3 regions of the Bradyrhizobium sp. JR3.5 genome follow, and region 2 is predicted to be linked to each of the others. Evidence: riboswitches for the same ligand, from Rfam matches in the RefSeq annotation. Region 2 holds a riboswitch; each other region holds the start of a gene.
The links. A riboswitch is a leader RNA that binds a small molecule or an ion and turns the genes downstream of it on or off. The one in region 2 is predicted to bind cobalamin.
Positions count from the first base shown of each region.

Region 1: it holds a riboswitch for cobalamin, as region 2 does, so the genes downstream of both, ACVWW1_RS45960 (DUF1636 family protein) here and ACVWW1_RS33440 (TonB-dependent receptor) in region 2, are expected to answer to the same signal.
Region 3: it holds a riboswitch for cobalamin, as region 2 does, so the genes downstream of both, ACVWW1_RS35320 (TonB-dependent receptor) here and ACVWW1_RS33440 (TonB-dependent receptor) in region 2, are expected to answer to the same signal.

Region 1 is NZ_JBSRYV010000002.1:6,109,747-6,116,571, forward strand. Features, by position in the region: partial or broken gene ACVWW1_RS45950 (cobyric acid synthase) at 1-459, opposite strand, end outside; gene cobO (cob(I)yrinic acid a,c-diamide adenosyltransferase) at 471-1,124, opposite strand; cobalamin riboswitch at 1,161-1,376, shown strand; gene ACVWW1_RS45960 (DUF1636 family protein) at 1,470-1,844, shown strand; gene cobW (cobalamin biosynthesis protein CobW) at 1,841-2,875, shown strand; partial or broken gene cobN (cobaltochelatase subunit CobN) at 2,875-6,124, shown strand; gene cobG (precorrin-3B synthase) at 6,121-6,825, shown strand, end outside.
Region 2 is NZ_JBSRYV010000002.1:3,469,771-3,476,595, reverse strand. Features, by position in the region: gene ACVWW1_RS33455 (ABC transporter substrate-binding protein) at 1-260, opposite strand, end outside; gene ACVWW1_RS33450 (ABC transporter ATP-binding protein) at 266-1,039, opposite strand; gene ACVWW1_RS33445 (FecCD family ABC transporter permease) at 1,036-2,079, opposite strand; cobalamin riboswitch at 2,192-2,389, shown strand; partial or broken gene ACVWW1_RS33440 (TonB-dependent receptor) at 2,517-4,785, shown strand; gene ACVWW1_RS33435 (hypothetical protein) at 4,896-5,069, shown strand; gene ACVWW1_RS33430 (hypothetical protein) at 5,198-6,487, opposite strand; partial or broken gene ACVWW1_RS33425 (MFS transporter) at 6,712-6,825, shown strand, end outside.
Region 3 is NZ_JBSRYV010000002.1:3,851,975-3,858,799, forward strand. Features, by position in the region: partial or broken gene ACVWW1_RS35300 (ABC transporter ATP-binding protein/permease) at 1-1,555, shown strand, start outside; gene ACVWW1_RS35305 (hypothetical protein) at 1,708-2,100, shown strand; gene ACVWW1_RS35310 (amidohydrolase family protein) at 2,255-3,745, shown strand; partial or broken gene ACVWW1_RS35315 (CobW family GTP-binding protein) at 3,747-4,677, shown strand; cobalamin riboswitch at 4,907-5,102, shown strand; gene ACVWW1_RS35320 (TonB-dependent receptor) at 5,209-6,825, shown strand, end outside.

The sequences.
Region 1 (6,825 bases), 2.6 Mb from region 2:
CGCAAAGCCCATATTGGCGATATCGGACTTGCGCAAATTGACCTCGGCGGGGCTGCCGGCGCCTTCGACCAGCACCAGGTCGGCGCGCGCCTTCAGGCGCCCAAAGCTCTCCAGCACCGCGCCCATCAGCGATGGCTTCATGGCGGCATATTCGCGCGCGCGGGCGGTCGCGATCCGCTTGCCGTGCACGATGACCTGCGCGCCGACGTCGGTCTCCGGCTTCAGCAGCACCGGGTTCATGTCGGTGTGCGGCTCGACGTCGGCGGCGAGCGCCTGCAAGGCCTGCGCGCGTCCGATCTCGCCGCCGTCGACGGTCACGGCGGCGTTGTTCGACATGTTCTGCGGCTTGAACGGCAGCACGCGCAGGCCGCGCCGTTTCGCGGCACGCGCGAGGCCGGCGACGATGAGCGACTTGCCCACGTCCGAGCCGGCTCCCTGGATCATCAATGCGCGCGCCATGGCAATAGCAGTCAGAACTCGACGCCCGGCTGGGCCTTGATGCCGGAGCGGAAGGGGTGCTTCACCAGCGTCATCTCGGTGACGAGATCGGCAATCTCGATCAATTCGTCCTTGGCGTTGCGCCCGGTGAGCACGACATGCGTCATCGGCGGCTTCGACGTGGTCAGGAAGTCGACGACATCGGCGATCGCCAGATAATCGTAACGGAGCGCGATGTTGATCTCGTCGAGCACCACCATCCGCAGGCTCGGGTCTGCGATCAGCTGCTTGGCTTTTTCCCAGCCGGCCTGCGCTGCCGCGATGTCGCGGGCGCGGTCCTGCGTCTCCCAGGTAAAGCCTTCGCCCATCGCGTGGAATTGACAGAGATCGCCGAAATGCCCGGTGAGCAGCCGGCGCTCGCCGGTATCCCAGGCGCCCTTGATGAATTGCACCACGGCGCAGGGAAAGCCGTGCGCCACGCAGCGCACGATCATGCCGAAGGCGGAGGACGATTTTCCTTTGCCGGCGCCGGTATGAACGATGATCAGGCCCTTTTCACCGCTCTTGGTCGCCATGATCTTGTCGCGGGCGACCTTCTTTTTCGCCATTTTGGCCGCATGCCGCGCTTCCAATGAAGGGTCGGCGCCGACGGCGCCATCTTCAGCGTCGTTTCCATCAGAAATCATCACGGTCCTTCGGCTTGACAAGTGCGAGGCCAGGACGAATGGTGACCCCGCGTTGGTTCCTGTCCTACGACAGGCGAAGAGGGAATGCGATAGGGCTCGGACCGCAAGGTTTGCCCGAAGCGCAGCCGCCCCCGCGACCGTGACCGGAGAGATGCCCAAGCCACTGATTCCCTGATGGAGTCGGGAAGGTGGGCATCACGGGAGAAATCCTACTCCGCAAGCCGGGAGACCTGCCGACGCAGTGTGTTTGAGACCGGCGGACGGGGTGTTCCGCGACGGGGAACGAACCTGTTCACGTCAGGTTCGTGTGCCTCATCGCTTCCCGCAGTCAATCCAGGAAGGGCGATGAGCGTTACACTTCATGTCTGTATCACCTGCCGCGCCGGCCAGACGCTCGCCGAAGGCGAGCTCGCGCCCGGTGCGCGCCTGCATGCCGCGCTTGTTAAGGCGGGCGTGCCCGATGACGTCAATCTGGTTCCGGTCGAATGCCTCTCGGCTTGCAGCCAGGGCTGCTCGGTCGCGCTCAGCGCGCCGGGCCGGTGGTCTTATGTTTATGGCCGCTTGTCGGCTGATCATGCCAAGGATGTGATCGCAGGAGCCGCCGCCTACGCCGCAGCGCCTGACGGCATCGTGCCGTGGCGCAGCCGTCCCGAAATCTTTCGCAAGCAATCGCTTGCCCGAATTCCCCCCATCGCCGTCGTGCCGGAGGCCGCAGAATGATGACGCTCGCCAAGGTTCCGGTCACCGTCGTGACCGGCTTTCTCGGGTCCGGCAAGACGACGCTGATCCAGCATCTGATCCGCAATGCCAACGGCAAGAAGCTCGCGGTGCTGGTGAACGAATTCGGTAGCGAAGGCGTCGACGGCGACATCCTGAAGTCGTGTGCGGACGCCAATTGCCCGACCGAGAATATTGTCGAGCTCGCCAACGGCTGCATCTGCTGCACCGTCGCCGACGATTTCATCCCGGCGATGGAGCAATTGCTCGCGCGCCCTGTGAGGCCCGATCATATCGTGATCGAGACGTCCGGCCTCGCGCTGCCGAAGCCGCTGCTGAAGGCATTCGACTGGCCGGAGATCCGTTCGCGGATCACGGTCGACGGCGTGATCGCGCTGGCCGATGCGGAGGCCGTTGCTGCCGGCCGCTTTGCGCCGGACCCGGCCGCCGTGGATGCGCAGCGCGCGGCAGATGAGAATCTCGACCACGAGACGCCGTTGTCCGAAGTGTTCGAGGATCAGATCGCCTGTGCCGATATCGTGCTGCTGACCAAGGCCGATCTCGCCGGTGCCGAGGGGATCAAAGCGGCCAAGGCGCTGATCGCGGCCGAGATGCCGCGCGAGGTGCCGATGTTGCCCATCGTCGACGGCGCGATCGACGCCCGCGTGATCCTCGGTCTTGAAGCGGCGGCAGAGGATGACCTCGCGGCGCGGCCGTCTCACCATGACGGCGAGGACGAACACGAGCACAACGACTTCAATTCCGTGGTGATCGATCTTCCGGAGATCGCGGATGTCGATGCGCTGATCGCGTCGATCAAGGGGCTGGCGCGCGAGCAGAACGTGCTGCGCGCCAAGGGCTACATCGCGGTCGAAGGCAAGCCGATGCGGTTGCTGGTGCAATCGGTCGGCGAGCGGGTCAGGCATCAGTTCGACATGCCCTGGGGCGCGCGCGCGCGGCAGTCAAAGCTCGTCGTGATCGGCGAGCACGGTGATATCGATGAAGCCGCGATCAGGGCGCGACTAGGTGTCTGATGCACGTCGTCTTCCGCGAGAGCCGCGGCCTTGAGGAGACCGCGACGCCAAGGGACCTCGGCCAGGATCCGGCCGATCTCGTGGTGCTGTCGTTTTCCGACAGCGATCTCGCCGCGTTCGCGGCCGGCTGGCGGCGGGGCCGCGCGGCGCTGCCGTCGCTGCGGCTCGCCAATCTTGCGGAGCTGCGCCATCCGCTGTCGGTCGATACCTATATCGAGCGGACACTGTCGCATGCGCGCGGCATCCTGGTGCGGCTGATCGGCGGCGAGCCCTATTGGTCATACGGGCTGGCCGCGGTGCATCGTCTGGCGAAGGAACGCGGCATCGCCCTGGTGGTGCTGCCGGCGGATGGTCGCGACGATTTGCGGCTGGATGAATTCTCGACCCTCCCGGTCTCGACGCTGCGCCGCCTGAAGGTGCTGTGCGACAAGGGCGGCCCCGTTGCCGCGCAGGCCGTGATCGCGCAACTGGCGCTGGCGTCCGGCCTCTATGCCGGGCCTGTCGTCGGCGAGATCGATCTTCCCGAGATCGGCGTCTACGATTCGCGGCGCGGTGCCGTCGCGGCGCTGCCGGCATCGGATGGCCGGCCGCTTGTGCTGGTGACCTTTTATCGCTCCTATCTGGCGGCCGGCGACACGGCGCCGGTCGATGCGTTGATCGAGGCTTTGCGCGAAAAGGGATTCGATGCCCACGGCGTGTTCCTCACCTCGTTGAAGGCGGCCGGCGTGGCCGATTGGCTGCGCGCTCAGTTCGCGCAATGCTCGCCGGCCGCCATCGTCAATGTGACCGCGTTCTCTGCGGCGGGTGACGACGGTACGACGCCGTTCGATGCCGCATCGTGCCCGGTGTTCCAGGTCGCTCTGTCGACGGCGCAGCGTGAGGATTGGGCCTTGTCGCTGCGCGGCCTATCGCCCGGCGATCTCGCGATGCATGTGGTGTTGCCGGAGGTCGACGGCCGCCTGTTCACGGGTGTCGTGAGCTTCAAGTCGCCAGGCGAGCGCGATCCCGATCTGCAATTCGCGCATCTTGCGCATCGGCCGGATGCCGAGCGCGTCGCAGCGGTCGCTGCGCGCGTGGCGGCCTGGCATCGGCTTGCCGGCAAGCCCGCCCCGGGACAAGCAGTTTGCCGTCGTGCTCTCGAACTATCCCGGTCGTCCGCATCAGATTGCGCATGCCGTTGGTCTGGATGCGCTGGCTTCGGTGGAGACGTTGCTGGCCGATCTCGCAACCGCGGGCTTTGACCTTGCGCCGGTGCAGTCGCTGGGCGGCGTGCTGCTGCACCGGAAGCTGACATGGGACGTGGCTCATTATCGCGCGGCGATCTCGAGCCTTCCCGAGCTGCTACAGGACGAACTTTCGCGCGCATGGGGCGCGCCGGAGGATGATCCCGATTGCCGCGACGGCGCGTTTCATTTCGCGGCGATCCCGTGCGGCAAGTCGATCATCGCGGTTCAGCCGGAACGCGGTGACGTCGGCCAGCGCGATGCCGATTATCACGATCTCTCGCGCACGCCGCGTCATGCCTATGTCGCATTCCATCTGTGGCTGAGGCAGCAGGGCATCGATGCCGTCGTCCACATGGGCGCGCATGGAACGTTGGAATGGCTGCCCGGCAAGTCGGTTGCGCTGTCATCCGCATGCTGGCCGGAAGCGCTGATCGGCGATCTGCCGGTCGTCTATCCCTTCATCGTCAACGACCCCGGCGAGGCCGCGCAGGCCAAGCGCCGGATCGGTGCCGTGACAATCGGCCATCTGCCGCCGCCGCTGGCGCTGGCGGCGGTGCCGGAGGGCTTGCGCAGTCTCGAGCGGTTGCTCGATGAGTATTCGACTGCGGACGGTCTCGATCCGGCGCGGCGGCAGCGCCTGATTGCCGCGATTCGCGAGGAAGCCCGCATCGCCGGGCTGGAGGACGATCTCGGTCTCGCGGCGTCAGTCTCCGCAGCCGAGGCCATTCCCCAGATCGATCGTTTCGTCTGCGATCTCAAGGAAAGCCAGTTCGGCGACGGCCTGCATGTGTTCGGGCAAGGTGCTTGCGGCGAGGCGGAGAGGGCCGCGCTGCGCGATGCGCTCGCCGGTCGGCGTGTTGCGCCGGGGCCGTCGGGCTCGCCCTATCGCGGGCGGAGCGACGTGCTGCCGACCGGACGCAATCTGTTTGCGGTCGATCCGCGCGCGGTGCCGACGCCGTCGGCGCATGCGCAAGGCGTGAAGCTCGCCGAGGAGCTGCTGCGCCGTCATTTGCAGGATCACGGCGACTGGCCGAAAGGGCTGGTCGTCGATCTCTGGGGCTCCTCGACGATGCGCACCGCCGGCGAGGACTTTGCGATGGCGCTGCATCTCGCCGGGATCGCGCCGCGCTGGGATCATGGGTCGGGCAGGGTGTCGGGCTACGACATCATCGCGCCGGCGGAACTCGGCCGTCCGCGCATCGACGTGACGCTGCGCGTGTCGGGGCTGTTCCGCGACGTCTTCTCCGGTCTTGCGCAGTTGTTCGAAGCTGCGACCGAGGCGTTGTCCGAACGCAGCGAGGAGAGCGACGAGAATCCTTACCGGCAGCACGTCTCGCGCGTGTTCGGGCCTCGTCCCGGACATTATGGCGCCGGCATCGCGTCTGTCCCGGACGTCTTCACGGAGCAGGCGCGTGACGCGGCCGGCGAAGCCTGGCTGTCGGCATCGTCCTGGGCCATTGCATCCGATGGCGAGATCAGGCCTGACCGTGCCGGCATCGAGGCACGGCTCGCCTCTGCCGACAGCTTCGTCCACACCCAGGACTTGCCGGAGACCGATTTGTTGCTGGCGGCGGACTATGCCGCGCATGAGGCCGGCATCGCCGCCGCGGCGCGGCGGCTCGGCGCAAAGGTCCCGTCGCTCTATCACCTCGATGCGACGCGGCCGGATCAGCCGCATGCGCGGTCGTTGACCGAGGAGATCTCGCTTGTGGTGCGGGCGCGCGCCGCCAATCCCGCGTGGATCACTGGCATGATGCGCCACGGCTTCCGCGGCGCCGCCGAAATATCGGCGACCCTGGAGCACATGGCGGCGTTCGCGCATCTCGCTGGTGCAGTGCCGCCGCACCTGTTCGACCTCTATTACGACGCGACGCTCGGCAATGACGACGTCCGCGCCTTCATGGCGCGCGAGAATCCGGCTGCGGTGGCTGCGATCGAAACCTGCTTCATCCGGCTGCACGACGCGTCGCTCTGGCAGACGCGGCGCAATTCGATCGCGGCGGCGCTGCAGGAGGCCTCATGAGCGCGGTCGCGATCAAGGGTTGGTGTCCCGGCGCGCTGCGGCCGATGCAGTCGGGCGATGGCCTCGTGGTGCGCATCCGTCCGCGCGGCGGGCGGCTGGACGCTGCGCAGGCGGCGGGAATTGCTGAGCTCGCTGCGCGATACGGCAACGGCCTGATCGATCTGACCAGCCGCGCCAATCTCCAGATCCGCGGCGTCAGCGATGAGGGTTATCCGCCCTTGATCGACGGGCTCGCCTGCCTCGGGTTGCTGGACGCGGATTCGGATACCGAGGCGCAGCGCAACGTTCTGGTGACGCCGTTCTGGACCGCCGATGACGACACGCCTTCGCTCACGGCCGAACTTGAGCGGGCGCTCGCCAGCGCGTCGCTCGGTCTTCCGACCAAGTTTGGCTTCGCAATCGATGACGGCAGCGAGCGGGTGCTGGCCGGCGCGTCTGCGGATATCAGGATCGAGCGCGATCGCAATGGCGGACTGCTGGTGCGTGCCGATGGCGCACGGTACGGTCGCTCTGTCTCGCGCGGAGAGGCGGTGGATATCGGACTCGCGATAGCCGAATGGTTTGTCACCTCCGGCGGAGCCAAGGGTGAGAAGCGGCGGATGGTGGCTCACCTGGCCGGTGGAGCGAGCCTTCCCGAATTGCTTCGCGGCGACGCCGAGCCCGTGGCCCGATCGGCGGACCCTGTGCCCGGCCTCTATTCG
Region 2 (6,825 bases):
ACGACAAGGTCGGGCTTGAGCAGCAGCACATCCTCGGCCTCGCCGGCCAGAAGCGGATAGTTTCGCGCCTGCTCGGCGGCCCAGGATTGCCAGGCATCGCGCGAAAAGCGGCTGAGGCCGAGGATCTGGTCCGGATCGGCCAGCGACAGCACGAGCTGGTCGCTGCAGACGTTCATCGAGACGATGCGCGGTCCGGCGGCGGACGCGGCTGCATACGACGTCAGCCATGCCGCTGCGGCCACCGCTGCGAGACGCCGCATCCCCATCACACGTCCGCCCATGGCACGATGACGGCCTCGCGCTGAAATTCGGCGCGATAGGCGCTGACCCGGAACACGCTGGCCAGAACACTCTCGGACAACGCCTCAGCAGGCGCGCCTTGCGCCGCCAGCCGTCCCTCCGACAGCACCAGCACGTGATCGGCAAAGCGCGCGGCGAGCCCGAGATCGTGGGTCACCACGACGACCAGCACCCCGGTGTCGGCGACGTTGCGCAGCTTCTGCATCACGTCGATCTGGTGGCGCGGATCGAGCGAGGCGGTCGGCTCGTCGGCGAGGATCACCGGCGCCTCCACCGCCAGCACCCGAGCCAGTGCGACGCGGCTGCGCTCGCCGCCGGACAGCTCGGTGACGCGGCGGTCGCTGAATTCAGTGACGTCGACCGCCTGCATTGCCCGCAGCACGGCCTCGATATCCTTCGGCGACAGCCGCGCCGGATCGGTCGCGCCGTGCGGATAGCGGCCGAGCGCGACGATATCGCGCGCCGGCAGCGGCCAGTGCACCATGTGCCCCTGTGGCAAATAGGCGAAACGCTTCGCCCGCTCGCGCAGCGCAAGCGACGCCAGCGCGTCGCCGCCGATCCGGATCTCGCCGTCGGATGGAATCAATCCGGCCAGTGCGCGCAGCAGCGTGGTCTTGCCGGCACCGTTGGGGCCGACCAGCGCCACCAGATGGCCCGCTTCCAGCGACAGCGAGACATCGTGCAACACCTTGCGGCTGCCGAGCGAGGCATTGAGCGCGATTGCAGAGAGCAGCGTCATGCCACGCCTCCGCCGAGCGCGCGGCGTTCGCGCATGATCAGATAGAGGAAGAACGGCACGCCGATGATCGAGGTCAGCACGCCGACCTTGATGTCCGACGTCGAGGGGATGATGCGCACCGCGATATCGGCCGCGAGCAGCAGCGCCGAACCGGCGAGCGCGCTCGGCACCAGCAGCCGCGCCGGATCGTGACCGATCAGAGGGCGCATCAGGTGCGGCGCGACGAGGCCAATGAAGCCGATCGTGCCCGTGACCGCGACCGCGCCGCCGACGCCGAGCGCGACGCCCGTGATCACGAGGAGCCGCAGTCGTCCGACATCGACGCCGAGGCTCTGTGCTGCCTCTTCACCGAGCGTCAGCGCACGGAATGCGCTCGCCTGGCTGAGCAGGACGGCCGCGCCCGCGATGATGAAGGGCAGCGCCAGCGCCACGTGCTGGAAGCTGCGGTCCTCCAGTGAGCCGAGCAGCCAGAATGCGATCTCCAGCACCACGAACGGATTGCGGGAGAGGTTCATCACCAGCGCCGTCGCGGCTCCGGCAAAGCTCGAGATTGCGAGTCCCGCGAGGATCAGGATCAACAGCCCGGCATTGCGGCCGGCAATCGCCAGCAGCGCGAACACCGAGCCGAACGCGGCGACGATTGCCACCACCGGCAGCGCATAGGAGCGCACATCGGCGAGGCCCAGCGCGATCACCAGCACCGCGCCGAATGCCGCCGATTGCGGCGCACCGAACAGCGACGGCGAGGCCAGCGGATTGCGCAGCAATCCCTGCAGCGCCGCGCCCGATAGCCCGAGAATACCGCCGATCGCGAATGCCAGAATGGTGCGCGGCAGCCGGATCTCGCGCACGATCACCTGCGCCACGTCGCTGCCGCCGCCGAACAGCGCCTCGATCACCGCGAGCGGCGACAGCCGCACCGGCCCGATGCCGAGCGAGAGCACGAGCAGCAGCACCACGAGCGCGAGCAGCGCCGCGGTGGTGCCCCACCGGCGCCGCGCCGCGACCTCGGCCGCCAAGGCAAAATCCTGCACGCTCATTGGATCCATGCTCTTACAGCGATCGCCGTGGCAGACAAGCGACACCCGACAAAAACCGTGGCCAGCTGGCGGCCGCCCGACCTCCGCCGGATTGACTTTGCTGCCCGGCCGAACCCTAGATGAACATGACGGTTCTATCATGAGATGAAAAGGGAATGCGGTGCGGGGAAACTTCCCCAACGCCGCGGCTGCCCCCGCAACTGTATGCGGTGAATCCTTCGTCACAGGCCACTGGGAATCTCGGTCCTGGGAAGGCGACGGAGGGTAACGACCCGCGAGCCAGGAGACCTGCCGTCAGCCGTGGTCACACGCGAAGATGCCGGTCGGGGAGTACAGGCATGAGCTTCACTTGGAGCTGCAAGCAGCTGGGCCTGCGAGCACGATGGTGAGACTGGCTCGCGGTGACGTGCCACTGACGTTACCGAGGTCTCACCTAGATGTTCTCCAACTCTTCCTCCCGGCGCCGCCGCGTGCTTCTGCTCGCGTCGACGATGATCGTACCGACCATCATCATCTCGACCGCACGGGCGCAGCAGGCGCCCGTTCCCGAGCAACTTCCGGCGATCGAAATCACCAAGCCCGGCGACCAGAATGTCACGCGCGCCAGGCCGGCCGCTGACGAAGCGCCGGCCCCGCGCCGCCCGGCGCCGGGCACCGCGCAAGGCAACAATGTGGGCAGCGGAGCAGGATCGAACACGACAGGGACCGGACCGGCCACGGGAACGGGCGGCACCGGCGGCAGCCCCCAGTTCGCGGGCATTGTCGGCTCTTCCTCGCCCGTGATCACGGCCGACGACATCGCGCATTCGCCGGTGCAGTCGCTGCCGGAGATGCTCGCGCAGCTGCCGGGCGTGCAGCTGCAATCGCTTTATGGCGGCCCGAACGGCGCCAAAACCTCGGTCGACCTGCGCGGCTTCGGCGCATTCGCCTCCGACAACACCCTGTTCCTGCTCAACGGCCGCCGCCTCAACGACGTCGACAAGGCCGGCTTCGATCTCACCACTATCCCGCTCGATTCGATCGAACGCATCGAGATCACGCGCGGCAACAGCGGCGCGGTGCTCTACGGCGACAACGCGGTGGGCGGCGTGGTAAACATCATCACCAAGACCGGCGCCGGCGGTCCGCCGGCCACGATCCGGGCCGAAGGCGGCTTCGGTTCGTTCAACACCCGCATGGCCGCGGTGTCCGCGGCGCTCAATTCCGGCCCGTGGTCGACCTCGTTCTACGGCAACGGCATCAAGTCCGACGGCTACCGCGTCAACAACGCGCTCGACCAGCGCAACGCCGTCGGCAACGTCAACTACACGACATCGGATCTCACCGCCTTCCTCACCGTCACCGGCAGCGACCAGAAGCTCGGCCTGCCCGGCGGACGGCTGGTCGATCCGTCGATCGGCGTCAACGAGCTGCTTACCGATCGCCGCGGCGCGGCGACGCCCTTCGACTATGCCAACCAGCAAACCGCCAGCGTCACCACCGGCTTCACCAAGACGCTAATGAACGGCGTCGACCTCATCGTCGACGGCGGCTGGCGGCAGCGCGAGACGCAAAGCGCCTTCTTCGGCACCGTGCCGACCATCAGCTTCGCCTCGACCTATAATGATGCGGCGCTACAGACCTGGTCGATCACGCCGCGCCTCAGCGTCAAGAACTTCATGCTCGGGATGCCGTCGACGATCCTGACCGGTATCGACTATTACGATTCGACATTCCGCGAGGCACGCGGCGCCTATCAGGGCGGCGATCCCTACCACATCTACAATATCGAGCAGCAGACCGTGGCCGGCTACTGGCAGCATACACTGGGCGTGCTGCCGACCACCGATTTCTCGTACGGCGCGCGCGTCCAGAATACCAGCGTGTCGGCACGCGATCGCTACGATCCGAATGCACCGTTCGCCTTTGACACGCAGGCGGCGCCGCTCGACAGCAACGAGACGCAATACGCGCTGCATGTCGGCGCCGAGCATCGCTTCACCGACACCTTCTCGATGTTCGGCCGCGCCGCGCGCGCATTCCGCACGCCTGATGTCGACGAGCGCGTCGCCTCGGGTCCGTCATTCGATCCGCTGACCTTCGCCCCGATCCCGCAGAACTTCCCAGCTCAAGACCCAGACATCGCAGGACGTCGAGGGTGGCTTCCGCGTCAAGACCAACCTGTTTCAGGTCCAGAGCAGCGTCTATCTGATGGATCTCGAGAACGAGATCCATTTCAACCCGGTGCTGTTCTACAACGTCAACCTCGATCCCACCCGCCGCTACGGCTCAGAGACCAGCGCCTCGCTCAAGGTCAGCGACAGCGTCACCCTGCGCGGCGGCATGGCGATCACCCGCGCCGTCTTCCGCGAAGGCATGTGGGCCGGCAACGATGTGCCGCTGGTGTCGCGCTACACCGGCAATCTCGGCGTGACCTGGAATATCTGGCAGAACTGTCTGGTGTTCGACGCCACGGTGCGGGCCTGGAGCTCGCGCATCATGGACAACGACCAGGCCAACACCCAGAGCCGCATTCCCAGCAACGCCACCGCCGATCTCAAGCTCAGCGGGCAATACGACCGCTTCTTCTGGTCGCTCAGCGTGAACAATCTGTTCAACGCGCTCTATTACGACTACGCCATCGCGAGCTCGTTCACGGCCGGCCGCTTCTCGGCCTATCCGCTGCCCGGCCGCACCTACATGGTCAAGGCGGGCGCGACGTTTTGAGCTATCCAGCGCGGCGGGTGTGACCGGCCGCGCCCATCTCCTTACGTTACAAGCACCAGCGAACTGGGGTAGAATTCCGGCTGCTGATTTGACCCGCGCAGGGGAAACGGATGGCCAAGGCCGGAAAGAAGAGCAAGGGCGGCGGCAAGATCGACGACAAGACCGACGACAAGTCGAAAAAGCCTGCGCCGCCCGCGGCGCCACAGGACGACGACTATTATGAGGACGGCGACATCGCCACGCCGAAGCTCGATCGCTACGGCAATGATGACGAGCCGTTGTGAGGGATCAGCACTATCCATCCCCACGTCGTCCCGGGCAAGCGAAGCGCGACCCGGGACCCATAACCACAGGATTGGATTGTCTCGCAATGCTGGGGCCACAGCCCTTCCTCGACAATTCAATCCTGTGGTTAAGGGTCCCGGCCTTCGCCGGGACGACGTGTTGAGAGATCGCGCAGAAAATGCTCCCCCTCGATCTTCTCGATACTCGTGCGATCGAGCAGATGCGCACCGAAGCCGCCGCGCGCCAGCGATGCGGCGATCGGCGGCGATGCCAGCAGCAGCGCGGTGGTCATCGCCAGCGGCACGGCACTGAGCCAATCGAGCCGCACCGGCGTCAGCTCTTCGCTGCTGCCCCGATAAAGGCCTTCGCCCGCGGCGATGCGGCCGCATTCCCGGATCAGGTCTCGCCGCGTGCCGTCGCGCGATGCGCTGCCGAGCAGCGCCTGCATCGCGAGATGCGTTCGTACCCCGCTGCGGCTCTCGGAAAGCGGCGCCGGCGTCTCGCCAAGCGAGACGCGCAGCAGCAGGTCGACCAGATCGGTGCCGGCGCGATACGCGTTGACAGGCTCGACCAGCCGCGGATTGCAGTCGATCAACAGCGGCGTTGCGCTGTCGAGCGGCATGATGACGTCGACCGAGAGCGCGCCGTGCCAGCCGAGATGCGCGCCGATGGTCTCGAGCGCGGCACGGATCGCCGGCCGGCTCACGCTCTCCTTGATCGCCTCGCCGCCGCCGACACCGGCCGCGATCTGCCGGTAGGCGTGAAAGCCGACTAGCGCGCCGCGGCAGAACACCGACTGGGCCTTCTCGACGGTGCCGGTGATGAGATCCTGCGTCAGCACCTCGCCGGCAAAATCGCCGGCGGATTCGAGATCGTAGAGCGCGCGGTTGAGATCGCCGGCATCGCGCACGAACCAGACGCCGCGGCTGGCGGTGCCGACCGACGTCTTCACCACGGATGGAAACCGCACCGCCTCGCGCAGCTCGTCGGCCGAGTTCACGATCCGGGTCGGCGGCTGCGGCAGGCCGAGCTGGTCGAGCAGCCGGCTGAAGCCGGCCTTGCTGTGCACCGCGCGATAGCTGGCGAAATCCGGCAGCGCCAGGCCGGCACGTGATGTCAGCCGCGCCGCGGCGCGGGCGAACAGGAAGCCCTGCTCATGGGTCGGCAGCAGCACATCGAAATGTCGCGACGCCAACAAGCGCTCGACGAAGCGAAGGAAGCCGGCCGGATCCGACCGCAGCGGCGGACAATGGTGGTATGTGCGGACAAAGCGGGAATAGCGCGCCAGGCACCAGCGCGAGGGGTCGCAGACCTCGACGTGATGGCCGGCCAGCCCCAGGATCGTGATCGCCTCGCGGCCGGAGGTGCTGGAGCCCTCTGACACAAGCACGCGGAGCGGCTTTTTGGCGTCGATCATGGCCGATCATCACCGCAGGACCACACTTTGTCGCCGCCTTTAATGCCGCATGTGTCGATCCGGCACGCCCGCGCCGGGGGCAGCCATGCAGGCGCGTTCATGGACAATTAGCGGCCAGCCTTTATTTTCTGCCCGCCCTGCCGGGCATTTTTTTGACGCGTTTTCTTCACGCGAACCGCGACCCACTTCGCTCGAAAACGCTATGGAATTGGAGTTTCACTGACATGGTCGACATTCTGGCCGCACCGCAGCAAGCGAAAGCCGACAGCGCGCTGCGCACGCTGACGGGGATTTCGGTCGCCCATTGGGTCAGCCACTTCCATATCTTCGTGCTGCCG
Region 3 (6,825 bases), 380 kb from region 2:
CGTGATGATCGCCGTCGTCGCGGTGCTCGCCTGTGCCAGCGCCTCGCGCTACTACCTCGTCATGACGATCGGCGAGCGCATCGTCGCCGATCTCAGGGGCGACGTGTTCGCGCATCTGATCTCGCTGTCGCCCTCGTTCTTCGATTCCGCACGGTCGGGCGAATTGGTGTCGCGGCTCACCGCCGACACCACGCAGATCAAATCCGCGGTCGGCGCCTCGGTGTCGATCGCGCTGCGCAATGTGATGTTGTTCTTCGGCGCCGCTGCGATGATGGTGATCACGAGCCCGCGGCTCTCGGGCTTCGTGCTGCTCGCGATTCCGATGATCGTGATTCCGCTTGTCGCGTTCGGCCGCTGGGTGCGGCGGCTGTCGCGCACCGCCCAGGACACGCTGGCCGATGCCAGTGCCTATGCGAGCGAGCTGGTCAATGCGATCCGCACCGTGCAGGCCTATACCGGCGAGCGGCTTGCCAGGGCGCGCTTTGCCCGCGAGGTCGAGCAGGCCTATGAGGCCGCGCGCAGCTCGACCAAGGCGCGCGCGGTGCTGACGCTGATCGTCATCTTCATCGTGTTCGCCAGCGTCGTCGTGATCCTCTGGGTCGGCTCGCACGACGTGCTGATCGGCGCCATCAGCCCCGGCCGGCTCGGCCAGTTCATTCTCTACACGGCCTTCGCCGCGAGCGGCCTCGGCCAGCTCAGCGAGGTCTGGGGCGAGGTCTCGGCCGCATCGGGCGCCGCCGAACGGCTGTTCGAGATCTTGCGCGTCAGGCCGCAGATCGCAGCTCCCGCGTCGCCGCGCGCACTGCCGCAGCCGGCGCGCGGCGATGTCGGCTTCGACAATGTCAGCTTCGCCTATCCGACCCGGCCCAACGCGCTGGCCGTCGACGGCGTGTCGCTGGAGGTGCGCTCCGGCGAGAAGGTCGCGATCGTCGGTCCCTCCGGCGCCGGCAAGAGCACGCTGTTCCATCTGCTGCTGCGCTTCTACGATCCGAAATCGGGCACCATCTCGCTCGACGGCGTGCCGATCCGGCAGGCCGATCCGGCCGACGTGCGTGCGCGCATCGCGCTGGTGCCGCAGGATTCCGTGGTATTCGCCGCGAGCGCCCGCGACAACATCCGGTTCGGCCGGCCCGACGCCACCGACGCCGAGGTGGAGCGCGCAGCCGACCTCGCCCATGCCACCGAATTCCTGCGCCGGCTGCCCGACGGCTTCGACGCCCAGCTCGGCGAGCGCGGCGTGACGCTGTCCGGCGGCCAGCGCCAGCGCATCGCGATCGCGCGCGCGATCCTGCGTGATGCGCCGCTGCTGCTGCTCGACGAGGCGACCTCGGCGCTCGACGCCGAGAGCGAGACACTGGTGCAGACCGCGCTGGAGGAATTGATGCGCCATCGCACCACGCTTGTGATCGCGCATCGCCTGGCGACCGTGCTGTCCTGCGACCGCATCCTGGTGATGGACCAGGGCAGGATCGTCGAGCAGGGCACCCACGCCGAGCTGGTCGCCGCGGGCGGCCTCTATGCGCGGCTCGCGCGACTGCAGTTCGAGGGGATTTGAACGAATTGGGACCCTGTGCGCTCCGCCTATGCGATTCCTATGCGATCGAGCGCGTGCTCCCCTCGAAAACCTATTCCCGCGCAAGGATAGTCGCGCCGCGCCTGACCTCCCTCGAAGGCCGAAGGGGCATCGGCGCGCGGGGTGTTCGACTGATGCGCGAGGACGCGACCAAACCCGAGAGCAGGCTGCTCCGTGCCTGGCAGCTTGCCGTGCTGCGCTTCGCAGTGACGCTCGACGACGACGATCGGATACAGGCGCTTAATGCGGCCGGCGAGGTCGATCGGCTGGGCGGCGCGGCCGATGACGCCTTCCACTTCTTCCGCCGGACGACCGCGGAGCTGTGCGCGGCGATTTCCGGTCAGGGCGCGGATCAGGATGCCGTCATCCGGCGCTTCCTGGCACAAATCGACAATGTCAGGCTCAAGCGCGCGGTCGAAGCGGCGATCGCCAGGGAGCGCACGCCGCCGAAACTCGTGGCGAGCCGCATCAAACCCGGCAACGATCTCTGGCGGGGGCTGCCGTCGCGGCGTGCAACCGGAACGTAACGAGGGGCTCTCTGCAATCGCCGTCACGGCGCGGCGGATATTCCGCCACAGCATGTCGCCACAACCCTGGCCCGGCTTGCTGCGATGAGTGCGATGCGCTTCTCTGTGCTCGAAAAGAGATCGGCCGGTGTCGGACAATGCGGGGAGTGGCGAGATGGGTGGTTTGGTGATCAGCGGCGGCCGGGTGGTGGATCCGGCCAGCGGGATGGATGCGGTCGGCGACGTCGCCGTCGTCGACGGCAAGATCGCCGCGGTCGGCACCGGCCTCGGCGGCGCTGAGCGGCAGATCGACGCCACCGGACTTGTGGTGGCGCCCGGCTTCATCGACCTGCACGCGCATGGCCAGACCATTCCGGCTGATCGCATGCAGGCGTTCGACGGGGTGACGACATCGCTCGACCTCGAGGCCGGTGTGTTGCCGGTGGCATCCTGGTACAAGCGCCAGGCCGAGAAGGGGCGGGTGCTGAACTACGGCGCCGCGGCCAACTGGGCGTTCGCGCGGATCGGCGCGATGACCGGCTCGAATGCGGAAAGCTCGCTGGAATCATTCGGCGCCGCGATGCGCGATCGCCGCTGGATCGAGAACGTGGCGACCGAGGGCGAGGTCGGCGGCATCCTCGCGCGCCTTGCCAACGGATTGAACGAGGGCGGCATCGGCATCGGTATTCTCAACGCCTATGCGCCGGGCGCGGGCGTGCAGGAACTGACCGCGGTGTGCCAGCTCGCCGCCGATCATGCGGTGCCGACCTTCACCCACGTCGCCTACATGTCCCGCATCGATCCCGAGAGCGCGGCCGAGGCCTATATCCGCCTGATCGGCTATGCCGGTGCCACCGGCGCGCACATGCACATCTGCCATTTCAACTCGTCGAGCAAGACGGACATCGAACGCTGTGTTGCGCTGATCGCCAAGGCGCAGGCGCAGGGCCTGCCGATCACGGTGGAGGCCTATCCCTACGGCACCGGCTCGACCGTGCTGGCGGCGACCTTCTTCAGCGATCCCAAATTCGAGGAGCGCAACGGCCTCGGCTATGATTCGGTGCAGCGCGTGACCGACGGTCACCGCTTCGGCAGCCGCGAGGAGTTGCTGGCGGCGCAGGCCGCGGAACCCTCGACGCTGGTGCTGTGGCATGTGCTCGATATCGAGAACAACGCGCATCATCGCGATCTGCTCGACATGGCGGTGCTGTATCCGGGCGGTGCGATCGCGTCCGACGCGATGCCGTGGACGCTATCGGACGGCCGCCCCTACACCGGCGACGCCTGGCCGCTGCCTGACGATGCCACCTCGCATCCGCGTTCAGCCGGCTGCTTCACCCGCTTCATCCGCGAATGGGTCCGCGAGCGCCGGAAGGTGTCGCTGCTCGAGGGCATCCGCAAATGCGCGCTGATCCCGGCGGAGATTCTGTCCGCGAGCACGCCGGCGATGCGCGCCAAGGGCAGGTTGCAGGTCGGCGCCGACGCTGACGTCGTGGTGTTCGACTTCGAGACGCTCAGCGACCGCGCGACCTTCTCCGCGATGAACCGCCCGGCGGAAGGTGTGCGGCACCTCGTGGTCAGCGGCCAGCCGCTGATCAATGATGGCGTGCTCGATGTCGCGGCACGGCCCGGCCGGCCGGTGCGCCGGCCCGTCACCGGGGGCTGAGGTGCCGGTCCCGATCCTGCTGGTCGCGGGTTTTCTCGGGGCGGGAAAGACCACGGTCGTCAACCATCTGCTGGCGCATGCACAAGGCCGGCGCATCGCCGCCGTGGTCAATGATTTCGGCGCGATCAATATCGACGCGGAGCTGATCGCTGGCGCCAGCGATGGCGTGGTCAGCCTGAGCAATGGCTGCATCTGTTGCACGCTTGAGGGCGATCTGCTGCGCACGCTCGCAACCTTGCTGCGGCGCGATCCGCGTCCCGAATTCATCGTGATCGAGACCAGCGGAATCGCCGATCCCGCCGACATCGTGCGCAACCTGATGGACCCGGTGATCTGGAAGGAGGCGCCGCTCGAGACCGTGCTGTGCGTGGTCGACGCGACGCAGCCGGTGGCCGCGCTGGACGATGCGCTGCTGCGCTCGCAGTTGCGGGCGGCCGATGTGGTGGCGCTGAGCAAGGTCGATCTGGCCGATGCAGCCGCGTGCGCCGTGATCCGCGATGCGGTGCGGGCAGTGCGTCCGGCGGCCGTGGTCGTCGATGCGCTGCATGGCGAGGTGCCGGCCGCGCTGCTGTTTCCCGCGGACCTCGATCATGTGCCGGCGCCGCGCGAGACCGCGCCGCGACGGCCGGTATCCGACCGGTTCGAGACGCTGAGCTGGACCTCGGAGCGGCCGGTGCGGTTGCCCGCGCTTGCAGCAGGCGATCGGCAGACTCGCGCCGAAGCTGGCGCGGGCGAAAGGATTGTTCGAGACGGTGGAGCAGCCCGGACGGCTGACGGTGTTTCAACTCGCCGGCGGCCGCGCGACATTGGCCGCGGGCGGCGTGCCGGCACCCGGCGTGCCACGCACGCGAATCGTGTTCATCGCCGAGATGGGCGCGCTGTCGCGGGCCGAGATCGATGAGGTGATGCAGGGATGTGTCGAAGCAGGGTGATGCGAAGCCAGTTTCCCGTCACCCTGAGGAGCGCGAAGCGCGTCTCGAAGGGTCGACGGCCACCAGCGGGGCCGTGCATCCTTCGAGACGCGCGTTCCGCGCTCCTCAGGATGACGGGTTACCTCTCCGCGTCAGCAGTCGATGTCGCTGGGCTGTGTCATCGCAGCAGCATCATCCCGCAAAGCATGTGTGCGACAATCGCATCGAATTGACAGCCTATCCCGCACCACCTATCGTTTCTGCCGACGGTTCCCTTCGGGGATCAAAAGGGAATGCGGTGCGAGGGTAACCCCAATGCCGCAGCTGTCCCCGCAACTGTGAACGGCGAGCCTTTCGTCAATTTGCCACTGGGCTATCAAGCCCGGGAAGGCGTCGACAGGCGATGACCCGTGAGCCAGGAGACCTGCCGTCAGTCGTGGTCACACGCGAGCACATCGGGCGGGGGCGTCCTGGTGGGATCGGAGCACTGCCTTTGGGGCAATGCGCCAGTCCGCGTTCGCGGTGACGTGCCACGTTACCGCGAGTCCTTTCATGTCTCCGTCCTCTCCCGCCGCGCGCCGTTGGCGCCTCGGTCTCGTTTGCTCCCTGTCATCGCTGTTGCTGCCGGTTGAAGGTTCGGCACAAACATCTCCACCCACGACGCTCGATCCGATCGAGGTCGCACCCTCGACATCCGCAAAGCCCAAGCCCGCGGCGCGAAGCCGCAACTCGGCGACGTCGTCGCGGCCGCGCGTCAGACCTGCAACGGCTGCGGCAACCGCTGGCGCGCCGCGCGCCGCGGCGTCGGGCGCATCAGGATCGGCATCGCCGACGCTCAACGCCACCACACAGGGAGGCACCGGCAGTCGTCTCAACCTGACGCCGCTGCAGACGCCGGCCAGCGTCGAGATCATCACGGCGCAGACTATCGCCGAACGCGGCCAGCACAATGTGCTTGATGCCGTCACGCAGAATGCGGCTGGGTTCATCGCAACGCCGGCGCCCGGCAATGGCGGCCTGTCGTTCAGCACCCGCGGCTTTGCCGGCAGCAACTCGGTGATGACGCTGTATGACGGCACGCGCTTCTATATCGGCTCCGGCACCCTGACGTTCCCCTACGACACCTGGTCGACCCAACGCGTTGAAGTGCTGCGCGGTCCGGCCTCGGTGCTGTACGGCGAGGGCGCGATTGGGGGGGTCATCAACGTCGTTCCGAAGAAGCCGCAGGGCACGCCCTATAACGAGGCCGAGGTCTCGCTCGACAGCAACATGACGCGGCGGCTGTCGGTGGACAGCACCGGTCCGATCAATCCCAATGTGTCCTACCGTATCAACGCCACCGGCAACATGTCGGAGGGCTGGGTCGATCGCGACAAGACCTCGAATGCGGTGGTCTCCGCCGCCGTGCGCGTGCAGGCATCGGACAATCTCGCCTTCACACTGTCCGAGGATTACGGCGACCGCAGCCCGTCGCGCTATTTCGGCACGCCGCTGATCAACGGCTCGATCCAGGACGCGCTGCGCTTCAAGAACTACAACGCATTGGACAGCGCGATCCGCTATCAGGACAGCTGGACCCAGTTCAAGACCGAGTGGGACGTCGCCGACGGCATCAAGATCAACAACACGCTGTATTATCTGACCAGTGAGCGGCACTGGCGCGATATCGAAAACTACACCTGGAACCCGAAGACCCAGCTGATCGACCGCTCCAGCTACATCGAGATATTCCACGACCAGAAGCAGCTCGGCAACCGGATGGATGCGACCTTCAGCGGTCACGTCCTCGGGCTCGCGAACCAGTTCGTCGCCGGGTTCGACGTCAACCGGATCGACTTCACCCACACCAACAATTCGCCCTATGGCGGCGCGTCGTCGGTCAATCCTTATGTGTTCGATCCCGGATCGTTCTTCGCGACGACCACGGCGACGACGCCGGGCTTCAACGCGATCGTCAATCAATACGCGCTGTTCGCCGAAGATCGCCTGTCGCTGACCGATCAATTGTCGCTCGTCACCGGCGTCCGGTACGATCGTCCCGAGGTCGATCGCGCCGACTACAAGACGCCGGCGAACAGTTTTGAAACCACGCTGTCGGGCACCAGCTGGCGAACCGGGTTGGTGTACGAGCCGGTCAAGAACCTCGCGTTCTACGGCCAGTATGCGGTC